Regions from separate parts of the Peribacillus sp. NPDC096447 genome, predicted to be linked through region 2. Evidence: riboswitches for the same ligand, from Rfam matches in the RefSeq annotation. Region 2 holds a riboswitch; each other region holds the start of a gene.
The links. Region 2 has a riboswitch for S-adenosylmethionine ahead of ACIQZD_RS19030 (YezD family protein). Riboswitches for the same ligand answer to the same signal wherever they lie in the genome.

Region 1 (5,369 bases), 280 kb from region 2:
ATCCATGAAGCTGAACCTCCAGTTTATCTTGAATTGTGCAACAGATGCACCCGTCAAACAACTCCTTCAGAGGCACTCCATCACCAATGAGTCCGCTGTCAACCGATACACTGCCAAGCTCATTTAAAAGCACGGCCACTTTTCTGCCCGCGTCACTTTCCTGCTTTAATATATTTCGAAGAAGCGTCGTTTTCCCGCTGCCGAGAAAGCCGCCCAATATGTATACTTCGGTTGTTTTCATTCTTATCTGCTCCTATAATCCGGTTAAATTCGATTCGGTTAAATTTTATCATACTTATCTTACTAACGCACTTGCCGGATCCAAATAAAAAAACCAGCCCTTAAGCTGGTTTCAGACATAGACAAATTCGAAGAAAAGCGAGTTCGGCTTCAGTTTTTTATTTAAAAACGCTCCAGTCGATTTCAGAAATCCGCTCCCTTTCCGCCGACTGTCTGCCAAGCCTCCTCGACGCAAGCGTCTGTGGGGTCTCGGCTAGCCAGTTTTTCGGCAGGAGTGTCGCAAATTTCTTCCATCCAATAAGGATTACAGTAAAAAACCATTAAGGATAATCTGATTGTTTTTTAAAATCATGGTTGGGGATGAGACCATTCCGATTTCCCTTTTGTCGACAAATTGAAACCAGCCTGGAAGCTGGTTTTTCAACATTGATTCATGCTTGAACTTCGTCTTTTTCGTAAATCGGCACCCAACCTGCAGCTGTAACGAAAATGCGGACAGCAACAGTTTTCCTATCCTCTGCAAGCGTGAAATAGTGTCTTGTTGATTCTGGTACACTAATAAGATCTCCTGGATTAAGGCGCACATCAAACCACTGTTTATCTTTGCCTTCAATGGCAAAGATACTCGTTCCGCCTGCTATGAAACGCACTTCATCATCCTCATGGTGATGTTCCTGCTTAAAGTTTTCAAGCATTTGATCCAAGTTCGGATTCGCATCGGATAATGTGATGATATCATGCGCTTTATATCCTCTTCTTTCGGAGATTTCCGCTATCTCTGATTGGAATGCTACAAGGATTTCCTCCTTGTCAGCATCTGTTAGATCGTATTTTTCCACGAGATGGGCCGGTAATTTAGAAATGTCCCATTGCTCATAAATAACCCCTTGTGTTTCTAAAAATCCTTTTACCTGTTCACCGTTTTCAATAACCTCGTTTGTTTCATGGAATCTGATTGTCGCCATCATTCATTCCTCCTCTATGAGTGTTTATCTTAAAGACCCTGCAAACGCCTTTTGTTGATTAAGCAACAGTTGATATTGAAATAAAAATTCGCAAGCTTCAAGTATTCTCTTTGCTTCGAGTCCGCTTTTACCCCAAACCGTAATACCATGATTGCGGATCAGCACTGCGCCAGAGTCTTCTTCGACATGTGGCTCGAACTTATCGGATAACAGCGGAATGTCAGCATGATTATATATGATTGGAATCCGAAGTTCCGAATCTTCATCCCACCGACCGGTCGCTTTAATGATTTCATGATTACGAAAAGAAACTTGGCCTTCATCTCCGTACAATTCGGATATCACATTATTTTCAACTGTATGGACATGGAGTACACAGTTCGCATTCGTTTTCCGGTAAATGACTGTATGAAGTAAAGTTTCGGCCGATGGTCTTAGGTTCGTTTCTTCAACTGGCTTTCCTTTTAAATCCACCAGTAAAAAGTCCGAATCCGATTGCTTCCTTTTATCCTTACCGCTTGCCGTAATATAAAAGTAAGGGTTTTTGGGCTCCCGAATGGACAAGTTCCCGCTAGTTCCCATAAACCAATCCCTTTCGGCCAGTTCAGCTTTAATATCTGCCAGCTCCTGCCATTCTTTAGAATGATCGTTCACGCTTTAACCACCTCCTGCTGCTTTAAAATATCAATTACATCAAAAAACGTTTCAAAGCCTTGATGTGGAATCCCTTCCCTATCGCATTTTTCAAGCAGTATGTCACGGGCTATGACAAAATCGGCCTGTTTTGCAGCTTCAAAATCCGTTATTGAATCTCCAATAACGAATTTAAAATCTTCCGCACCCGCAATTTCCCTCATAATGGATGGCTTGCAGCAACCGCAATCATTATTACATTGATCATCACAAGCATGTGGCCACTCAATATAAATCTTTTCCTTATCAAAAAATGCATGGTTGCAATAAACGGACTCTGTTGGCAAGATATCATTTAAAAGCGGTGCAATGAAAAAATCCATGCCCCCGCTTACAATATATAAAGGAATGTTGGCTTGTTTCGTATACTCAACGAATTCATTAAACCCTGGACGAATGCCGGCCGTCTTTCTTACATATTGGATGATGTCATCCTTCAAGCCGCTATCAAGCAGGGAAAACATATCCCCTACTCCTGAAGATATACTGATTTTTTGCTGAAGGACACCATCTTTCAACGCTTCCCATTCCGGAGGCGCAAATTTCTTCATGATGGAAATGATATTATCCGTGTTGGTGATCGTTCCGTCAAAATCACAAAAGATGATCGGTTTCATTATTTCTTATAGGCCTCCCCATAACACAAGAGCTTTTTTTAGTGTTTCATCCTCAGCAGCCGCTTCAGATAGGTCCTTTCCTGCCAGTACGGCTTCCACAGCAGAACGGAAAGCCTTTGCCCCGCCCTCTGCTCCATCAGGATGCCCGTGAATTCCACCTCCGGCATTAATCACACTATCGATTCCAAAATCCTTGATTAGGTCCGGAACCATGCCCGGATGAATGCCAGCAGAAGGAACAGGGAAGGCTTTTTTCCATGAAAGTTCATCTTTTGTCAGAGCTTCAGCAATCGCCAAGGTCTCCTTTTTTTCAAGTGCGACACTTCCATAAGGGGATGGGAACAAGGATAAATCCGCACCTGATAACCTTACTAATTTACCAAGCAATAATGGATAGCCGACCCCATAAAATGATGAAGCTGCCAATGCCCCGCTATATGCGGGGTGCGCCATGATCGGCAGCTTGATACGATCATGTTCACTCAAGGCCTGCAATACATCCAAACCATATGTATGAACGTTGAACAACAAGGCATCTGCCCCTGCATCAGCCGCTTGCTCTGCCTTATCCAATAATTCAAATGTTTTCCCTGATAGATTGACAGCATATAAAGTTCGGTGGCCAGTGGTTTCATAGACATCATTCAATATTCTTTTTCCCGTTTTTATTCTATCGAAAAATGGAGTCAGTTCCTGGTCGAAGAGGATCTCATCATCTTTAACCAGGTCGACACCTCCTAATGCTTGTTGCCTCAGTTGCTCATTATGGAATGTCAGGTCTCTTCCTAATACACCTTTAAAGATGCTCATCACCAGGGGCCGGTTAAATACGCCAACCTTTTTCCTAATGCCTTCAATGCCAAATTGCGGCCCGGGAAAGGCTTTTTGAATATCACCGACAAAATCCAGGTCGATAAGTTTTATTTCTCCGTCCAATGAAAGTTTGCCGAAGACCGTCGTGAGGATTGCAGGTAAATCATTGGAGAAATTCCTTGCCGGATAGGCAATTTTAATAAGCGAACGGTATATTTTACGATTAAAGTAGCTGTTTGCCCTCTCTTCTTCAGAAAGTGGTGTCACCGATACGACGCGTCCCTTATGTTTTTCCAGTTGTTTCTGGACCAAATGGGGCAGGTCCGTCCATGTCCCGACAGTCAATCCTAAGGCAATGCTCTCTGCTTTTTTCTCATGATTTCCCTTAGAATCATGAATTAAATAAGTAGCGACTATCTCGCTCATTTGATCACTCCTATATCACGTTAGTAAACTCTCGATGTCATTAACCTGAAATGGTCTCAAAATGGCAAAAGCCCCTTCATAAAGAAGAGGCTTTAAAAAGCCATCTTCTTATCTCCCAGCCATTGGCTGCAAGAATTAGCACCGTGCCTTGTGGATTTCAAGAAAAATCCGGCGAAGAATTCCGCCCCATTTTACAATGGAATTACGGTCGGTTGCTGGGCTTCATAGGGCTAGTCCCTCCACCTGCTCAAAATAAGAAAACGCTGATATATAAATTTGCATCCAAGTATCGAAAGATTAAGAATTTATTTTGTATTCTGACAGGTAATCCCTACTTTGTCAATAAGTTTTAACTATTTAAGAGTGAATTAATCGGATATATCATTGTAGTTAAAATAATTTTAATTTACTTATCCGTTCCACAGCCTCTTTCAGCCGTTCTTCCGAAGTCAGCAGCCCTACCCTGACGTATCCTTCGCCAAATTCACCAAATCCATTCCCTGCGGCAACAGCTACGTGGGCATGCGTTAATAAATAATCTGCAAAACTCTCGGAAGTAAAACCTTTAGGTACCTTGAGCCAGGCAAAAAATGATGCCGCAGGAGCTTTGACATCCCAGCCGATTGCCCTCAATCCCTCAATGAAAACATTCCTTCGCCCCTCGTACATCTGCACTAACTGCTCTACACAGCTCTGCGAGTCAAGCAAAGCGCTTGCCGCAGCTTCTTGTATCGCCGGGAAGAGACTCACATAAAGATGGTCTTGTAATAGTTCAAGAGCTTCTATGACACTCTTATTCCCCACTGCAAAGCCGACTCTCCACCCTGCCATATTGTATGTTTTCGATAGTGTGTATATTTCTATTCCTATTTCCTTCGCTCCATCTGACTGAAGAAAGCTTATCGGTTTTTTTCCGTCGAATCCTATCGCCCCATAAGCGAAGTCGTGGACCACACAAATTGAATGCTCTTTTGCAAAGGAGACGGTCTCATCAAAGAAACTTTCAGTTGCAGAAGCACCTGTGGGATTGTTCGGATAGTTCAAGAACATCATTTTGGCTTTATCAAGTACTTCTTTATGTATGTCACTGTATTTTGGAAGAAAATCATTTTCTTCTGTCAAGGGCATGAATTCGGTCTTTGCCTGGGCTAAAACAACACCGGAAAGATAATCCGGATAGCCGGGATCCGGAACAAGGATCGTATCACCCGGATTCAATAAACACTGCGGCAGTTCGACTAGACCTGCCTTTCCCCCGAAGAGAATCGCCACTTCACTTTTCGGATCCAGCTTGACACCGTATTCACGTTCATAAAAGACGGCAGCAGCATCTTTTAAATATTGATGCCCCCGGAATGGCGAATATTTATGATTAATCGTTTTTTCAGCGGCAGACTGCAAACTTTTCACGATATGGTCTGGTGTCGGCTGATCAGGGTTTCCCTGACCTAAATTAATGACATCATGTCCTTGCTCCGTGATGGCATTGACTTTTGCGACTAGTGAGGCAAAAAACTGCTTGGGCAGGTCCTGAAGCTGTCCGGATTTTTCGAATTGCACCATTTATACACCTTCTCTGAAATTTCTTGAAATTCTAGTCACAAATGATATATGT
Region 2 (5,369 bases):
AGTCAAATGCGCGGTAAATTAATTAAGCCAGAAGCCGTTGCAAATGCCGTCTATCTATTATCGTTAGAGGAAGCGGATGCGATCAATGGAAGTGTAGTCATGGTCGATGATGGCTATGCATCCTTTAAGTGATTTTCTCTAAAAGAAAACATCGTCCCAATCAGACGATGTTTTCTATTTATGATAAATGGGAATATTGAATTCTAATGAATCAAAGGTAATATTGACCGATTGATACCATCGGGATATCATGGAAAATAGATTGGTGAAACCAGTCTTATCATTATAAAAGAAGGTTGATATTTTTGAAAAAAGGGCAGCAAACGAAAGAACGAATCATAAATGTAGCCCGGACTCTTTTTGCCACTAAAGGTTTTGACATGACAAGAACGAATGAAATTGCTTCTGCATGCAATGTTTCCGAAGCTACTATTTACAAATACTTTGACAGCAAAAAAGATTTGCTATTGGCTACAATTACCCCTGATGAGAAAGAGGAATCTGAAGATGGGACTAGCCATCTATCTACGGATGATCTAGTGGAGAATCATGTTTGCACCATGATAAATAAAATTCTTGATAATAAAGAACAGTTTTCGATACTATTCAGGGAAACACAATTTGATCAAGATATTTCGAAGCAATATGTAGATCAGATTTTCAAGCCGAATGCCAGGCATATTGAAATACAGAAGAGAATAGATAGTGGTGAGATACAGTATATATCTGATATTATCCTATTTAATGTAGGGATCATTTCTTTCACATTGGCATTATCTACACATTATGAAATCCATCAGCAGAAAACGGAGCCATATTTTACTTCTGAACGAATTAAGAGCATTGCTCAACTTTTGGTATATGGTATTCATGGCAAACAAAAACATGCATAATGAAACGGTCATATTGAAGGGCTTGAGCAGCCACAAATATGACCGTTTTATTTTCCTTCAGATCCGATGGAATAAACTTGTAATTTTTTTAAACCAGAGTGTAAGATTTGACTTATATTTTTCAGACTATTACGATAAATGCATACTGTACGAAATGATTTACGAAGATTTTATCTGGAAATCATGTAATATTGGAGGGGTATATTAAATGAGCGATATCGTAATTTTATCAGGAAGTCCGGCTATTCCGTCCAGAACGGACATTTCACTTAAACATATTCAATCATTAGTCGAAAACGAAGGATTTACCACAGCTTATTTCTCAATTACGGATTTTTCAGCAGATGATTTATTCCAAGGCAAATATAATAGTGAAGATATCTTAAAGCTTTCAGAGAAAATTCAAGCAGCTAGAGGTGTCATTATTGGTTCACCGGTTTATAAGGCTTCTTATACAGGTGTATTGAAGGCCTTGATTGATTTGCTGCCAGAAGGTGCTTTTAAGGGGAAGCCAGTGCTGCCAATCATGATTGGCGGAAGTAACAGGCATCTATTGGCGATTGACTATGCACTTAAACCATTAATTTCAATATTAAAAGGCGAGCCGCTGCAGGGCATTTATTTTGTTGATAAGGAAATAGATAAACAGAATTCAGAAAACCCGATTAATGATTTGCATTTAATTGATCGGGTCCAGAGTCAAGTTCAAGAATTTGTAGAAGCGATACAGTTAAGAAATTAAATTCGAGTAATCCCTTCTATAAAAGTACTGGAATTCGAGAAATTATTTTTTCAAAGAATGACAGGCGCCAATAATAGGCTTGTTAATGAAAATAGACTCATTTTTTTGGAGGCTTTATCTAAAAAGACGAGTCTATTTTCGTATTTACATGAACATAAAATCAGAATCGGAATAGTGTGTATAAAAATAACAGTTCATCCATAATATTAAACCAAGTTATTTTATAAGAAAACTCCATTGACAAGGATTAAATATATGTTAATATTTAAAATAATAAAACTTATCCAGAGCGACGGAGGGAATTGGCCCTTTGAAGTCCAGCAACCTGCTTGATCGATGCAAGGTGCTACCTCCAACAAAATGTTGATCATTTTGGAAGATAAGGTAAAGATATTTACCTTGGGATCTTTCCATCATGGAAAGATTTTTGTTTTTTGGGGAAGTTGTAGGCAAACCATAACAATGTAAGGTTGTTTGGAATTATATAAATCTAAGAAATTCATTGAATCAGCGGTGAAAATAAAAATACGCGGATTTTCTTAAAGGAGGAACAGGCTTGGATAAAGAGAATCAGCTTGAAGAAATATTTGAACGACTTCAAGAAATGCTTAATTCTATGAAATATGGATCCATTACACTTATTGTCCAGGATGGTAAAATCATTCAAATGGAAAGAAATGAAAAATTAAGAATTAAATAAGGTATCTGCTGACTAGAAAAACTAGAGGCGGGTTTAACTGATATAAAGAGAGTATTGGTTAGATTCGTCTCTTTTTTCCTAGAGTCAAACAAACTGGAGAAGATTACAACGGGGATTGATCAACAGTTACTCTAACCTGATACAGCAAGTTTTTAGAGGGGGCTACAAAGTTGGCTGCATTAATAAACTATGAAAATTTCAACACTGGGGATTTCCCTGTATTTCCCGAAGACAGTGAGACAAAAGGTGCTTTGGAAGTTCTGCAATGGGCGAATGACCATTATGGAAACGAACTGATTTATGCTTGCAGTTTTGGCATTGAAGGCATCGTGCTTACGGATTTATTGGCGAAGGTCAATCCTTCTGCCAAAATAGTTTTCCTTGATACAGATGTTCATTTTGAGGAAACTTATCAATTGATCGAGCAAGTGAAAAAGCGATATCCAAAGCTTTCGATCGAAATGAAGAAACCTGCCTTGACGCTTGAGGAACAAGCAGCGGAATATGGGGATGAATTATGGGTCAGAGATTCAAATAAGTGCTGTAACATCCGTAAAATCATTCCGCTTACCGATGTTCTTTCAACGGCAACAGCATGGCTTTCGGGACTGCGAAGGGAGCAATCCGAAACAAGGGCTTTGACCGAGTATATCAATAAGGATAATAAGTTCAAGTCAGTTAAAATATGTCCACTCATACATTGGACATGGAAAGATGTTTGGCGCTACGCCCACAAAAACGGACTTCCATATAATATCCTGCATGATAATGGATATCCGAGCATTGGATGTAAAACATGTACAGCACCAGCCTTCAATGCAGATGATTTACGCTCTGGCCGTTGGCAAGGAGCTCAAAAAACGGAATGCGGATTGCATTTATCTTAAATAAATAAAAACCATAGGGGGAAATTAGCATGACAATCAGTTTACCGCACGGAGGAACATTAATCGATCTTTGGGAACCAAATTATGATATTAGTAAAATAACAAAGTCAATCGAAATCGATGAAATTGCTTTAAGTGATCTTGAATTGATAGGCACTGGTGCCTACAGTCCAATTAAAGGATTCTTTACAAAAAGTGACTATGAGACAGTGGTCAAGGAAATGAGGCTTAGCAGCGGTCATGTATGGAGCATCCCGATTACGCTGCCTTTGACCGAAGAAATTGCAGAAACCCTTACTATAGGTGAAGAAGTAACGTTGACTCATGAAGGTGAAACATACGGGGTTCTCTCCGTTTCCGATATATACACACCAGATAAGCAATTGGAAGCGACATTAGTTTATCAAACGGATGATGAGAAGCATCCTGGAGTGAAAAATTTATATAACCGCGGTGATGTATATGCCGGCGGGGAAATAAAGTTGATCAAGAGAATAGAGCGTCCGCAGTTTCAAGCTCATTATTTGGACCCAGTCGAGACAAGGAAAGCTTTTGCTGAAAAAGGCTGGGAAACGGTTGTCGGATTCCAAACGAGGAACCCTGTTCACCGTGCACATGAATACATTCAAAAGACAGCATTGGAGATTGTCGACGGCTTATTCTTAAATCCTCTCGTAGGTGCCACTAAATCCGATGACATTCCGGCAGATGTAAGAATGGAAAGCTATAAAGTGCTGCTTGAAAAATATTATCCTAAGGATCGCGTCTCCCTTGCAGTTTTCCCTGCTGCCATGCGTTATGCAGGACCTAGAGAAGCCATTTTCCATGCAATGGTCCGTAAAAATTATGGTTGCACCCATTTTATCGTCGGACGTGATCATGCGGGTGTGGGCGATTATTATGGCACATATGATGCTCAAAAAATCTTTGGGAATTTCAACGCAGATGAGTTAGGGATCACGCTATTATTCTTTGAACATAGTTTTTACTGTAAAGCCTGTGGCAATATGGCTTCCGCTAAAACTTGTCCGCATGGCAAGGAAGACCATGTCATCCTGTCTGGAACGAAGGTAAGGGAAATGCTGCGTAATGGAGAAATTCCTCCAGCTACCTTTAGCCGTAAAGAAGTCATCGAGGTGTTGATCGAAGGTCTAAAAAAGAATGAAGTTTATAACTGATCGGACATAAATTGAAGGACCACATGAAGAGGGGGATTATTAATGAGTAAAAGTACGAATGTCACTTGGCATGAAACGTCATTGACCAAGGAGCTCCGTCGGAAGCAGAACGGCCATGAAAGCACAGTTCTATGGTTCACTGGTCTCTCGGGCTCCGGAAAATCAACAATTGCGAACGCAGTCGCTAAAGAGTTATATAATCGGAATATTCGAAGTTATGTTTTGGATGGTGATAATATCCGACATGGTTTGAATAAAGATTTAGGTTTTTCTGAAGAGGACCGAACCGAGAATATTAGGCGAATCGGTGAGGTTTCCAAGTTATTCGTTGATAGTGGACAGTTCGTATTGACCGCCTTCATATCACCTTTCAGGGCAGATCGGCAGATTGTACGTGATTTACTCGAAGAAGGGGAGTTTATTGAAGTATACATAAAGTGTCCGATCGAAGAGTGCGAAGTGCGTGATCCAAAAGGTCTTTATGACAAGGCGCGTAAGGGAATCATTAAAGATTTTACCGGAATCGACTCTCCTTACGAAGAACCTGAACAACCGGAAATCATTTTAGAATCCGACCAATACAGCATTGAAGAGTGCGTTGAACAGGTAATCAGTTATTTGACAGCAAAGAAAGCGATTTAATCAAGGAGGAAATATAATGGTTTACGAGAAATTTTGGTCGGAAAATCCACTAATCGCTAAAAATAAAACGGAAGTCTGGAAATTGGAAAAAGACGGCTTGAAGATATTTGATGATATTCCACATTACGCAGCAAATGGTTTTGATTCCATCCCTAAGGAAAATTGGGATATGTTCAAGTGGGCAGGTCTCTACCTGCAACGGCCAAAAGAAGCTGGTTATTGGATGATGCGTGTCGTTATTCCCGGCGGTATCCTGACTTATGATCAACAAATTACGCTAGCAAACATCGCTAAAGATTACGGGAGGGGTGTATATGACATTACAAC
Region 3 (5,369 bases), on a different contig from region 2:
GCAATTTAAACGTTAATTGGAACGTAAGCACTCGCTTTTCCCGCAGGAGTCTCGCACACCTATTCCAATTTACTTTGGATGAACCCTTTATGATCAACTTGAAATGACTACTTTAGATCAACTGGTGCCTGCGAACCATTTGGTTCGTAAAATTCAGAAATAGGACGCCCAAGTATTGATCCAGTTATATTAGTCAAACTGACTTTCATTCAATATACCCTAGGTATTCATTCAATTGAAGAAGTTGAAAAAATATGGCTTACCGTTGATTCTTAGGCTTTGGTATCCATGATAAGTGCAATCATTTCTCAACATTCGGGAAAAATTATGAACGTCGCTTTAAAGATACAGACCCGTCTGATCACTTAACTTTAGGCTATAATTCAAATGGAATTTCAAAGGGGTCGGAATTTTTTTAAATCGAACCCCTTTTGTATACAAACTGAGACCCATGTCTTTTTACGTTTATTCAAATAAAGGTATAGATTCATTCCTGGACCAATACCACTTCATCATGTCCGCATTCAGGGCATTTCATGAGATGCGGGCATTGGCCTTTTTGAAGGGATTGAGGGTATCCGTCGTTTTCTTTAAGTATGTCGATATCCATATAAGCACTGTAATCATCAGCGTAGTCCATGAATTTCCCTTTATCCTCGAGATCACTGCCGCATTCAGGGCATTTCACATGAATTTTTCTCAGACCGTTGCAAAGCGGGCATATAGACATTGTTTTTCCTCCTGTTCCCGATACTTATGATTTCAGTATTTGTCGATTCCATTATTTTAACACATGGAAACACCCTCCCTAATACCAGAGGGAGGGCACTACTAATTATTTATTAACCATGTTAGCAGGATCAACCCATGCTTTGAATTCATCTTCCGTCAGGAACTCCAATTTCAACGCCGCTTCTTTTAACGTAGAGTTGTCCTTGAATGCCGTTTTGGCAATCTTGGCTGCTTTTTCATAACCGATATGAGGGTTCAATGCTGTTACCAACATAAGGGAACGTTCTACATTTTCTTTGATTTTATCTTCATTTGCAGTGATGCCCACCGCACAATTATCGTTGAATGAATGAATGCCTTCCGTCAATAATTTGACCGTTTGCAGGAAGTTATAGATGATGACTGGTTTGAATACATTCAATTCAAAGTTACCTTGGCTTGCTGCAAAGCCAATTGTAGCATCGTTACCCACGATTTGTGTTGCAATCATGGTAAGCGCTTCACTTTGTGTTGGATTGACTTTACCTGGCATGATGGAGCTGCCCGGCTCGTTTTCCGGAATGGCTATTTCGCCGATTCCGCTTCTTGGACCACTTGCCAGCCATCTGACATCGTTCGCAATTTTCATTAAATCCGCCGCCAATGCTTTCAAAGCACCGTGTGCGTAAACGATTTCGTTATGGCTAGTCAATGCATGGAACTTATTGTCAGATGTGACAAAAGGATATCCTGTATCCGCTGCAATTTGTTTGGCAGAAAGTCCCGGGAATTCTTTTTTTGTATTGATTCCGGTTCCTACAGCCGTTCCGCCTAGAGCAAGGTTCAATAATTTTTGGCTGCTTTCTTCAATCATCGCTAGATCTTTATCGAGCATCGCTTTCCAACCGGAAACTTCTTGTCCTAATGTTAATGGTGTAGCATCTTGAAGATGTGTCCGGCCAATTTTCACGACATCCCAAAATTCTTTTTCTTTTGTATCGAATGTATCACGAAGGGCTTTGATGGCAGGAACCAATTTTTCAGCGACTTCCATAAAGGCTGCAATATGCATGGCGGTCGGGAAAGTATCATTTGAGCTTTGTGCCTTGTTAACATCATCATTCGGGTGAAGGGTTTCGGATTCACCATTTTCTTTTAACCATTCATTCCCTTTGTTAGCGACCACTTCATTCACGTTCATATTACTTTGCGTGCCGCTTCCAGTTTGCCAAACTACAAGCGGGAAATGTTCATCAAGTGTACCTTCAAGGATTTCCCCGCAAATCTTGACGATGGCATTCTTTTTAACTTCGGAAAGATCACCAAGATCATAGTTCACCTTTGCCGCAGCTTGTTTAACGTATGCAAATGCACGAACTAATTCAATCGGCATTTTTTCGTTACCGATTTTGAAATTGTTACGGCTTCTCTCAGTTTGTGCCCCCCAATATTTATCAGCAGGAACTTTCACTTCACCCATCGTATCTCGTTCGATTCTGTATTCCATGTGTTCTCCTCCTATGTTTGCACTATTCATTGAAGACGTTTTGCATATGAAATGAATAATGTCGGATTATTCTTTCTCTCCATACATTGTACAAACTTTATTATTTTAAAGCAAAAATATCCCGCTGGCCCTTTCCATTTTTTCTGAAAAATCCATGTTTCCTTCATGTTTATATGAAAATCCGATTATTCTTTATAGACACATAAAGTGTAGACACCACTAGGCTCCAATTGACCTGGTCATGAACATCAGAGCATTATCACTACAAAAATGTCCTTGACAGTATTTTGTATATATAGTAAATTCAAAAGAAATTGAATAATCTAAACTCTTATCGAGAGAGGTAGAGGGAATGGCCCGATGACACCTCAGCAACCTTCATTTGTTTCAAACCAATGAAAAGGTGCTAATTCCACAAGTTTGTGAACTTGGAAGATAAGAAGAATGACTCGTCACTACTTAATCAAAGTCTTCTTCTTAAAGAAGACTTTTTTTTATTTTATATAACTCAAAGGAGCAGTGAAAACCATGTACAAAACTGAAACATATCTTGCTCAATTAGGAAATCGCAGCGAAACGGCGACAGGAACAGTCAATCCGCCGGTATACTTTTCAACAGCTTTTCGTCACGAAGGAATTGGCCAATCGACGGGATTCGACTACACAAGGACAGGTAACCCTACACGCCAGCTATTGGAGCGATCCATCGCCGATCTGGAAAAAGGAGACCAAGGTTATGCCTGCAGTTCAGGAATGGCCGCCATCTCCACTATTCTCGCCCTTTTTAAATCCGGGGATGCATGGATTGTCAGCGAAGATCTTTATGGCGGTACATATCGTCTGTTAGAACAAGGTTTTAAAAAATGGGGATTGCAGTGTGACTATGTAAACACTTGTTGTTTGGAGGATATCGAAAAAGCCATCACTCCTCACACGAAAGCCATCTTCATCGAAACTCCCACTAACCCTCTTATGCAGCAAACGGATATTAGCGCCGTTGCCGCATTGGCCAAACAATATAATTTATTGTTAATCGTTGATAATACTTTTTACACGCCTCTTATTCAACAACCCATCCTGCTTGGAGCGGATATTGTGATTCACAGTGCAACCAAGTATCTCGGTGGTCATAATGATGTGCTCGCCGGACTGATCGTTGCTAGCGGCGCTGAATTATGTGATGCTCTTGCCTTCCATCATAATGGTACTGGAGCTGTCTTGAGCCCATTTGATTCTTGGCTGTTGATGCGCGGAATGAAAACCCTGGCATTGCGGATGGAGCGTCATGAAAAGAATGCCAAGATACTTGTAGATTACTTATCGGAACATGATTGTGTCACTGATGTATTGTATCCCGGCAGAGGCGGCATGATTTCTTTCCGCATCATTGATGAAGCGGCGGTCAACCCATTTTTACAATCGCTCTCATTAATTTCCTTTGCAGAAAGTCTTGGAGGGGTTGAAAGCTTTATCACCTATCCTGCCACACAAACACATGCCGATATACCGCTTGAAGTCAGAACGGCAAATGGGGTTTGTAATCGCCTGCTCCGCTTCTCCGTTGGCATCGAGGATAGCGATGATTTGATTGGTGACCTGCAGCAAGCATTCGCACATGTAAAAAGGGAGGCACTACGATGACAGATCATGATTTTAGCTTTGAAACGAAATTACTTCATAATCAACATAAATTCGATCCGGCAACGGGCGGTGTGAGCGTCCCCATTCAGCATGCATCGACTTTCCATCAATCCGATATCGATCAATTCGGCAAATATGACTACAGCAGAAGCGGGAACCCAACTCGCGAGGCACTTGAAGATATCATTGCCGTTCTTGAGGAAGGCACTCACGGCTTTGCCTTTTCATCAGGTATGGCTGCCATTTCAACAGCCTTCCTGCTATTGTCTGCCGGGGACCATATCGTCATTTCCGAAGATGTGTACGGCGGAACGTTCAGGATGGTCACAAGCGTATTGACCCGTTTCAATATTGAGCATACCTTCGTTGACATGACGGACCTTGAAAGCGTCAAAGCGGCCGTTCAGCCAAATACCAGGGCCATATACATCGAAACCCCTTCAAATCCGTTACTTAAAGTGACCGATATTCAAGCTGTATGTGATATCGCAAAAAAAGCCGGTGCCTTAAGTTTTGTTGATAATACATTCTTGACGCCGGCATTGCAAAAACCGCTGAATCTGGGCGCTGATGTTGTACTTCATAGCGCGACGAAGTTTTTATCCGGACATAGTGATGTGGTAGCTGGGCTTGCGGTAGTGAAAGATCCGGAATTGGCGGCAAGACTCGGTTCGCTCCAAAACTCCTTTGGAGCGGTCCTTGGTGTCCAAGATGCCTGGCTTGTAATGAGAGGTTTGAAAACCTTGTCAGTTAGAATGGAACATTCACAAAAAGGGGCAGAAAAGATTGCAGCCTACTTAAAGGAGCAGCCCTTGGTGAAAAAAGTGTATTATCCCGGCCTAGCCGATCATCCACAACACGCCATCCAGAAAGGCCAGTCACTTGGAGCAGGAGCGGTCCTATCATTTGAATTGGAAAGTGAGGAAATCTTCCGTTCTTTCGTGAACACTGTCGAGCTCCCTGTTTTTGCCGTAAGCCTAGGAGCGGTCGAATCTATATTATCCTATCCGGCCAAAATGTCCCATGCTGCCATGCCTGCTGATGAAAGGGAAAAGCGCGGCATCACGAACAGCTTGCTCCGCCTCTCTGTCGGACTTGAAAATCCGGACGATATAATCAAGGACTTCGATGCTGCCCTCGTCAATATTGCCAAAGGGGAAGCAATTGCTGCAAAATGATCAAAGAATGGGTGCCTCATATATTATGGGCACCCTTTTTCTTTGCATCATTATTAAATCTTTTCTACCCAGTCATAAAAAAAGGCCATCGATTTCCCGATGGCCTGACTCTCATTTCTTCATATTATATTTATCCAGGAAGCGATCCACCCGTCCGCCTTTTTCAGCAAACTTCTGCTTTCCGGTATAAAAAGGGTGCGTATCCGAGCTGATTTCCACTTTTAATAATGGATATGTTTGGCCGTCTTCCCAATCGATTGTTTCATTGGACGTCTTTGTGGAACCTGTCAAAAATTTATACCCACTGTTGGTATCCATGAATACCACTTGTT
Region 4 (5,369 bases), on a different contig from region 2:
ACATTTTGAATTTTTCGTCTATAATGATTATAATGATAGAAAATAGATAAGAGGGTGCAGAAAAAATGGAACATTTGCCTACTTCATTACTGACGGATATATTGACTGAAAAAATCAAAAGGGATTCAAGTGAACAATACGGGGAGTTTGTCTGCTCGCTTAACTCGTTGACAGAAAACCAAAAAAACATGGAGGACCTCAAACAATTCGATCACCATTTTGATAGGTTCCTGCCACAGCTCGATTTAATGATTTCCACTCAAAACCATGAAGCGATCATGAATATGAAAGCGACGCTTTTGGACCTATTCGCCAATGACTTAACCTTCAAATCCATTTATCTTCTATCCACCGCATTATCCAATAAAAAAGAACTTACACATTTGAACCAATTTATGTACCCGGTTACTTTCTGGGCACCGGTGATCAAGTCAAACAAGTTGCTTAAAAACGCAGGCTGATTCAAATTAAAAAACTGCCGAAGGTCTAACCTCGGCAGTTTTTTATTTATCCTGAAGTATGTACTGATCAAACGACATACCCTAATATTTTTAAACGGTTTTCAACAAAACTCAGCGCATATTGAAATACATCATCACGTTCTGGTTCATTGAAGATTTCATGATATAGCTTCGGCCATTCCTTATATTGCTTTTCACTGGCCAAGTTATAATTAAACCACTCGCGAACCGCCTTCTTGTTCACGACTCGGTCATCTCCGCCCTGCATGACCAAAAGCGGCACATCCTGAAATTCAGGAATCTCTTCAAAAGCATCCTTCATAGCCTGTGCAAGCTCGCGATACCAGCGAACCGAAACCTTTGTGATATATAATGTATCGTTTCTATCGGATTCACGGATTTCCGCACTTCTCGTCGCCATTTCAGGTGTCAATCCAGATTCAACCCTGAACTTAGGCATCACGATGTTCAAACCATGCGAGATGGTTGTCAGGAACTTCCGCGGCTTCGTCACGAGGCCCAAGCATGGAGAAGAAAGAATCACCCCTGCAATGTCCCATTCCTCTTCCTGAAGAAGGCGTATCGAAATCAAACCGCCCATGCTGTGTCCAAGTAAAAAGACCGGCAACGAATATTCGTAAGCCTCTTCTATCCAGCTTTTCACTTCGTCCAAATACTCATCAAAGGAATCGATATGTCCCCGGTAGGCGCGAGTTGTCATACCCTGCCCAGGAAGGTCGCCCATGACGACATGGTATCCAGCTGAAAGCCACATTTGTGTTAACCACTTATAACGTCCGTGATGTTCCATTGCCCCATGAATGATGACAATGACGCCCTTTGCGTCTCCTTCTGTCTCCCATTTCCACATTCGAAATCCCCCTTTCACTTTTCACTTGTTGTGTACGATCCATGATAGTTAAATAATATATATAAATTATAACCATTTTCGTGATTTTCGACAAAAAAGAAATCTAACAAGTTGTACATTGCTATTATAAATAGCCAAGTGTATTTGCATACGGTATATTAAAATAATACATAAAAACATTCACTTCGGAAAGGAAATGATTGAAAATGATTATTTATCCGTATAAAGGCAAAGAACCTGAAATTGCCGAAAGCGCTTATATTGCTGAGAATGCTGTCGTGACAGGTGATGTCAAAATTGGCGACGAAACATCAATTTGGTTCAATTCCGTCATTCGCGGTGATGTATCCCCAACCATCATCGGGAAAAAAGTCAGTATACAGGATAACAGCGTCCTGCACCAAAGCCCAAATAATCCATTGATCATCGAGGATGAAGTAACCATTGGCCATCAGGTCATTTTACATAGCTGTAAAATCCGTAAAGGAGCTCTGATCGGCATGGGATCGATTGTACTTGATGAAGCCGAAATCGGCGAAGGAGCCTTCATCGGTGCCGGCAGTCTCGTTCCCCAAGGTAAAGTCATTCCACCGAACATGCTGGCATTCGGACGCCCAGCTAAAGTCATTCGCGAAATCAACGAAGAAGATCGACAGGATATGGAACGCATCGTTCGCGAATATGCCGAAAAAGGACAATACTATAAAACGGCGGAACGAATAAAGTGAATTGATTGAAAGTTACGAGTATTGTACTCAACTCACGAGTATTTGTTACAAATTCACGAGTAAACGTTCTAAACTCACGAGTATTTGCTACAAATTCACGAGTAAACGCTCTAAATTCATGAGTAAAAGCTCTAAACTCTCGAGTAAACGTTCGAAATTCACGAGTAACGCTTCAACCTCACGAGTAGATGATCCAAACAAACTTGTAAACGACCTTAACTCACGAGTTTTGCACATATTTTATATTTCTTTGGGATTCTTGAATTATTCCCGCTGACGGCAAAATTAATCCACAAAAAAAGGTGCCCCGCAAATTGCGGGACACCTTTTTTATATGATTTACGCTTGTGCTTTTAATGTTTCTGCTTTGTCCGTGCGTTCCCATGGAAGATCGACATCTGTACGGCCAAAGTGTCCGTAGGCAGCTGTTTGTTTGTAGATCGGGCGACGAAGGTCAAGCATTTTGATGATGCCAGCTGGACGAAGGTCGAAGTTGGCGCGAACTAGGTCAACAAGGACTTCTTCGCTAACTGTACCAGTTCCGAACGTATCAATTGAAATCGATACAGGCTCTGCCACACCAATTGCGTATGCCAATTGAACTTCCGCTTTGTCGGCAAGGCCTGCTGCCACGATGTTTTTCGCAACGTAACGAGCAGCGTATGCAGCAGAACGGTCAACTTTAGTAGCATCCTTACCAGAGAATGCACCGCCGCCATGACGAGCGTATCCGCCGTAAGTATCAACGATGATTTTACGTCCAGTAAGACCAGCATCCCCTTGAGGTCCGCCAATTACGAAACGGCCAGTAGGGTTGATGAAGTATTTAGTTTGAGCATCGATCAATTCAGCTGGAACGACTGCTTTGATCACATGTTCTTTTAGATCGGCTTGAATTTGTTCAAGCGTAATTTCTGCATCATGCTGTGTAGAGATAACGATCGTATCTACACGTACAGGACGGTTATTCTCATCATATTCAACAGTTACCTGTGTTTTACCATCAGGGCGTAGGTAAGCAAGAGTTTCATCTTTACGAACTTGAGCCAGGCGGAATGAAAGTTTATGCGCCAATGAAATCGGAAGCGGCATAAGCTCTTCTGTTTCATTACAAGCAAATCCGAACATAAGACCTTGGTCCCCTGCACCGATTGCATCGATTTCTTCCTCTGACATGTTTCCTTCACGAGCTTCCAATGCTTTATCGACTCCAGCTGCGATATCGGCAGACTGCTCATCAATGGAACTCAACACTGCACAAGTTTCAGCATCGAAACCGTATTTCGCACGTGTGTAGCCAATTCCTTTAATCGTATCACGAACGATACGCGGAATATCCACGTAAGCGGACGTTGTAATTTCACCAGCAACAAGTACAAGACCTGTTGTTACGCTAGTTTCACACGCAACACGTGCATTTGCATCCTTAGCAAGGATAGCATCTAAAATGGAATCTGAAATCTGGTCACAAATTTTGTCCGGATGGCCCTCTGTAACAGATTCAGAAGTAAATAGACGTTTCTTTGACATCATATTTCCTCCTTGGAAGTTAGTATGTTGTAGGCATAAGCCTGATTTTTACGGAACTCGTTTCCCTCATTAGTTTCAACTATAGACACAGAATTACTTATGAAAAACACAAAAACCTTCCCTGGCAAATGAGGAAAGGTTTAAAATTCTGTCTTCTATCCTTTCACTCTTATCGTTCAAGGGTTTTTTACCTTGCTCAGGTTAGCACCATCACCACTATTCCTTGAAGACCTTCGCTTTATTTTCGGCGATCGATCTTGGAGTCAAGTTCAATATGGCAGGTTGCTGGGTTTCAAAGGGCCTGTCCCTCCACCAACTCGGGATAAGAGAATCCGTACAATTTAAGATATTATCGTATCTGGTTGGAATTTGTCAATGCTTTTTTAAAAAGAACATTTCCGCCCAGTATGGCGTTCATTTGAAAAACATGTTGATACAGCGTCTTAGAAGGGTTTACAATGCAAAATACGAATAGAAATGTTGAAAATTGCCATTAATAATAAGTATTAAGCATAAGAAAAACGACTTCACCATTGGAAATATATTGCTTACTTACTTCCTATTAAAATAAAATTGACTTCATTAAAGTATATGTGATAATCCTGACTCGGTTCCTGCCGGAATAAAATGATTAACGCAACCAGCTGAAAATAATCACAAATCAGAAGAAATAGTATAGACTATTTAAATGAATGTGTTATACTAATTGTAATCTAAAAACTTAAACAAAGGAAGGTACCTCATATATGAATTCTGTAGATGTTTCTAATGAGTTACACCAGTTATTAACAGGAAACAATGTGCAAACTCAACTTTCAGTTCCTCAATTGGTCGAAAAGGTATTAAGCAGAAATGAAGGCGTTTTAACATCAACCGGCGCAGTAAAAGCTGAAACTGGCAAATATACTGGTCGTTCACCTAAAGATAAATTTATCGTGGAAGAAGCATCCGTTAAAGATAAAATCGATTGGGGTTCAGTGAACCAGCCAATTTCCGAAGATGTGTTCAATAAACTATATAATAAAGTAGTTGACTACCTAAAAGCAAAAGAAGAGATTTTTGTTTTTAAAGGTTTCGCTGGTGCAGACGAATCATCTCGTCTTCCAATCCGTGTTGTTAACGAATATGCTTGGCATAACCTTTTTGCCCATACTTTGTTCATCCGTCCAAATGAAGAGGAACTAAGAGGTCACGAAGCTGAATTCACAATCCTATCTGCACCTAACTTCAAAGCAGACCCAGAAGTGGACGGAACCACTTCCGAAACTTTCATCATCGTTTCATTTGAACGCCGTACCATCCTGATTGGCGGAACGGAATATGCAGGAGAAATGAAAAAATCGATCTTCTCGATCATGAACTACTTACTTCCAGAGGCTGGAATCCTTCCAATGCATTGCTCTGCTAACGTAGGACGTGAAGGGGACGTCGCTTTATTCTTCGGACTGTCCGGTACAGGCAAAACAACTTTATCAGCAGACACTAGCCGTAAACTGATCGGCGATGACGAGCACGGCTGGTCTTCTAACGGCGTATTCAACATCGAAGGCGGCTGCTATGCGAAAACGATCAATCTTTCACGTGAAAAAGAACCACAAATTTTCGATGCAATCCGTTTCGGTGCCGTATTGGAAAATGTTGTTGTTGATCCGGATACACGTGAAGCGAACTATGATGACAGTTCATTGACTGAAAACACTCGTGCTGCTTACCAAATGCAAGCGATCGATAACATCGTGAACCCAAGTATTGCAGGACATCCAAATACAATCATTTTCT

Region 1: linked by a shared signal. The riboswitch ahead of mtnW (2,3-diketo-5-methylthiopentyl-1-phosphate enolase) and the one ahead of ACIQZD_RS19030 (YezD family protein) in region 2 are both predicted to bind S-adenosylmethionine.
Region 3: linked by a shared signal. The riboswitch ahead of ACIQZD_RS09930 (methionine biosynthesis PLP-dependent protein) and the one ahead of ACIQZD_RS19030 (YezD family protein) in region 2 are both predicted to bind S-adenosylmethionine.
Region 4: linked by a shared signal. The riboswitch ahead of metK (methionine adenosyltransferase) and the one ahead of ACIQZD_RS19030 (YezD family protein) in region 2 are both predicted to bind S-adenosylmethionine.

Annotation. Positions count from the first base shown of each region.
Region 1 is NZ_JBIWEV010000005.1:72,851-78,219, reverse strand. Features, by position in the region: gene ACIQZD_RS17690 (CobW family GTP-binding protein) at 1-241, opposite strand, end outside; gene ACIQZD_RS17685 (cupin domain-containing protein) at 672-1,205, opposite strand; gene ACIQZD_RS17680 (methylthioribulose 1-phosphate dehydratase) at 1,230-1,859, opposite strand; gene ACIQZD_RS17675 (2-hydroxy-3-keto-5-methylthiopentenyl-1-phosphate phosphatase) at 1,856-2,515, opposite strand; gene mtnW (2,3-diketo-5-methylthiopentyl-1-phosphate enolase) at 2,522-3,754, opposite strand; SAM riboswitch class I at 3,860-4,013, opposite strand; gene ACIQZD_RS17665 (pyridoxal phosphate-dependent aminotransferase) at 4,145-5,317, opposite strand.
Region 2 is NZ_JBIWEV010000005.1:357,578-362,946, forward strand. Features, by position in the region: gene ACIQZD_RS19015 (SDR family NAD(P)-dependent oxidoreductase) at 1-132, shown strand, start outside; gene ACIQZD_RS19020 (TetR/AcrR family transcriptional regulator) at 306-893, shown strand; gene ssuE (NADPH-dependent FMN reductase) at 1,102-1,635, shown strand; SAM riboswitch class I at 1,913-2,021, shown strand; gene ACIQZD_RS19030 (YezD family protein) at 2,192-2,335, shown strand; gene ACIQZD_RS19035 (phosphoadenylyl-sulfate reductase) at 2,518-3,222, shown strand; gene sat (sulfate adenylyltransferase) at 3,252-4,400, shown strand; gene cysC (adenylyl-sulfate kinase) at 4,443-5,042, shown strand; gene ACIQZD_RS19050 (nitrite/sulfite reductase) at 5,059-5,369, shown strand, end outside.
Region 3 is NZ_JBIWEV010000002.1:611,508-616,876, forward strand. Features, by position in the region: partial or broken gene ACIQZD_RS09915 (transposase) at 104-353, shown strand; gene ACIQZD_RS09920 (hypothetical protein) at 488-730, opposite strand; gene fumC (class II fumarate hydratase) at 836-2,218, opposite strand; SAM riboswitch class I at 2,547-2,660, shown strand; gene ACIQZD_RS09930 (methionine biosynthesis PLP-dependent protein) at 2,747-3,859, shown strand; gene metC (cystathionine beta-lyase) at 3,856-5,037, shown strand; gene ACIQZD_RS09940 (type B 50S ribosomal protein L31) at 5,149-5,369, opposite strand, start outside.
Region 4 is NZ_JBIWEV010000007.1:169,470-174,838, forward strand. Features, by position in the region: gene ACIQZD_RS22450 (hypothetical protein) at 66-461, shown strand; gene ACIQZD_RS22455 (alpha/beta hydrolase) at 529-1,332, opposite strand; gene ACIQZD_RS22460 (gamma carbonic anhydrase) at 1,542-2,060, shown strand; gene metK (methionine adenosyltransferase) at 2,400-3,593, opposite strand; SAM riboswitch class I at 3,757-3,919, opposite strand; gene pckA (phosphoenolpyruvate carboxykinase (ATP)) at 4,337-5,369, shown strand, end outside.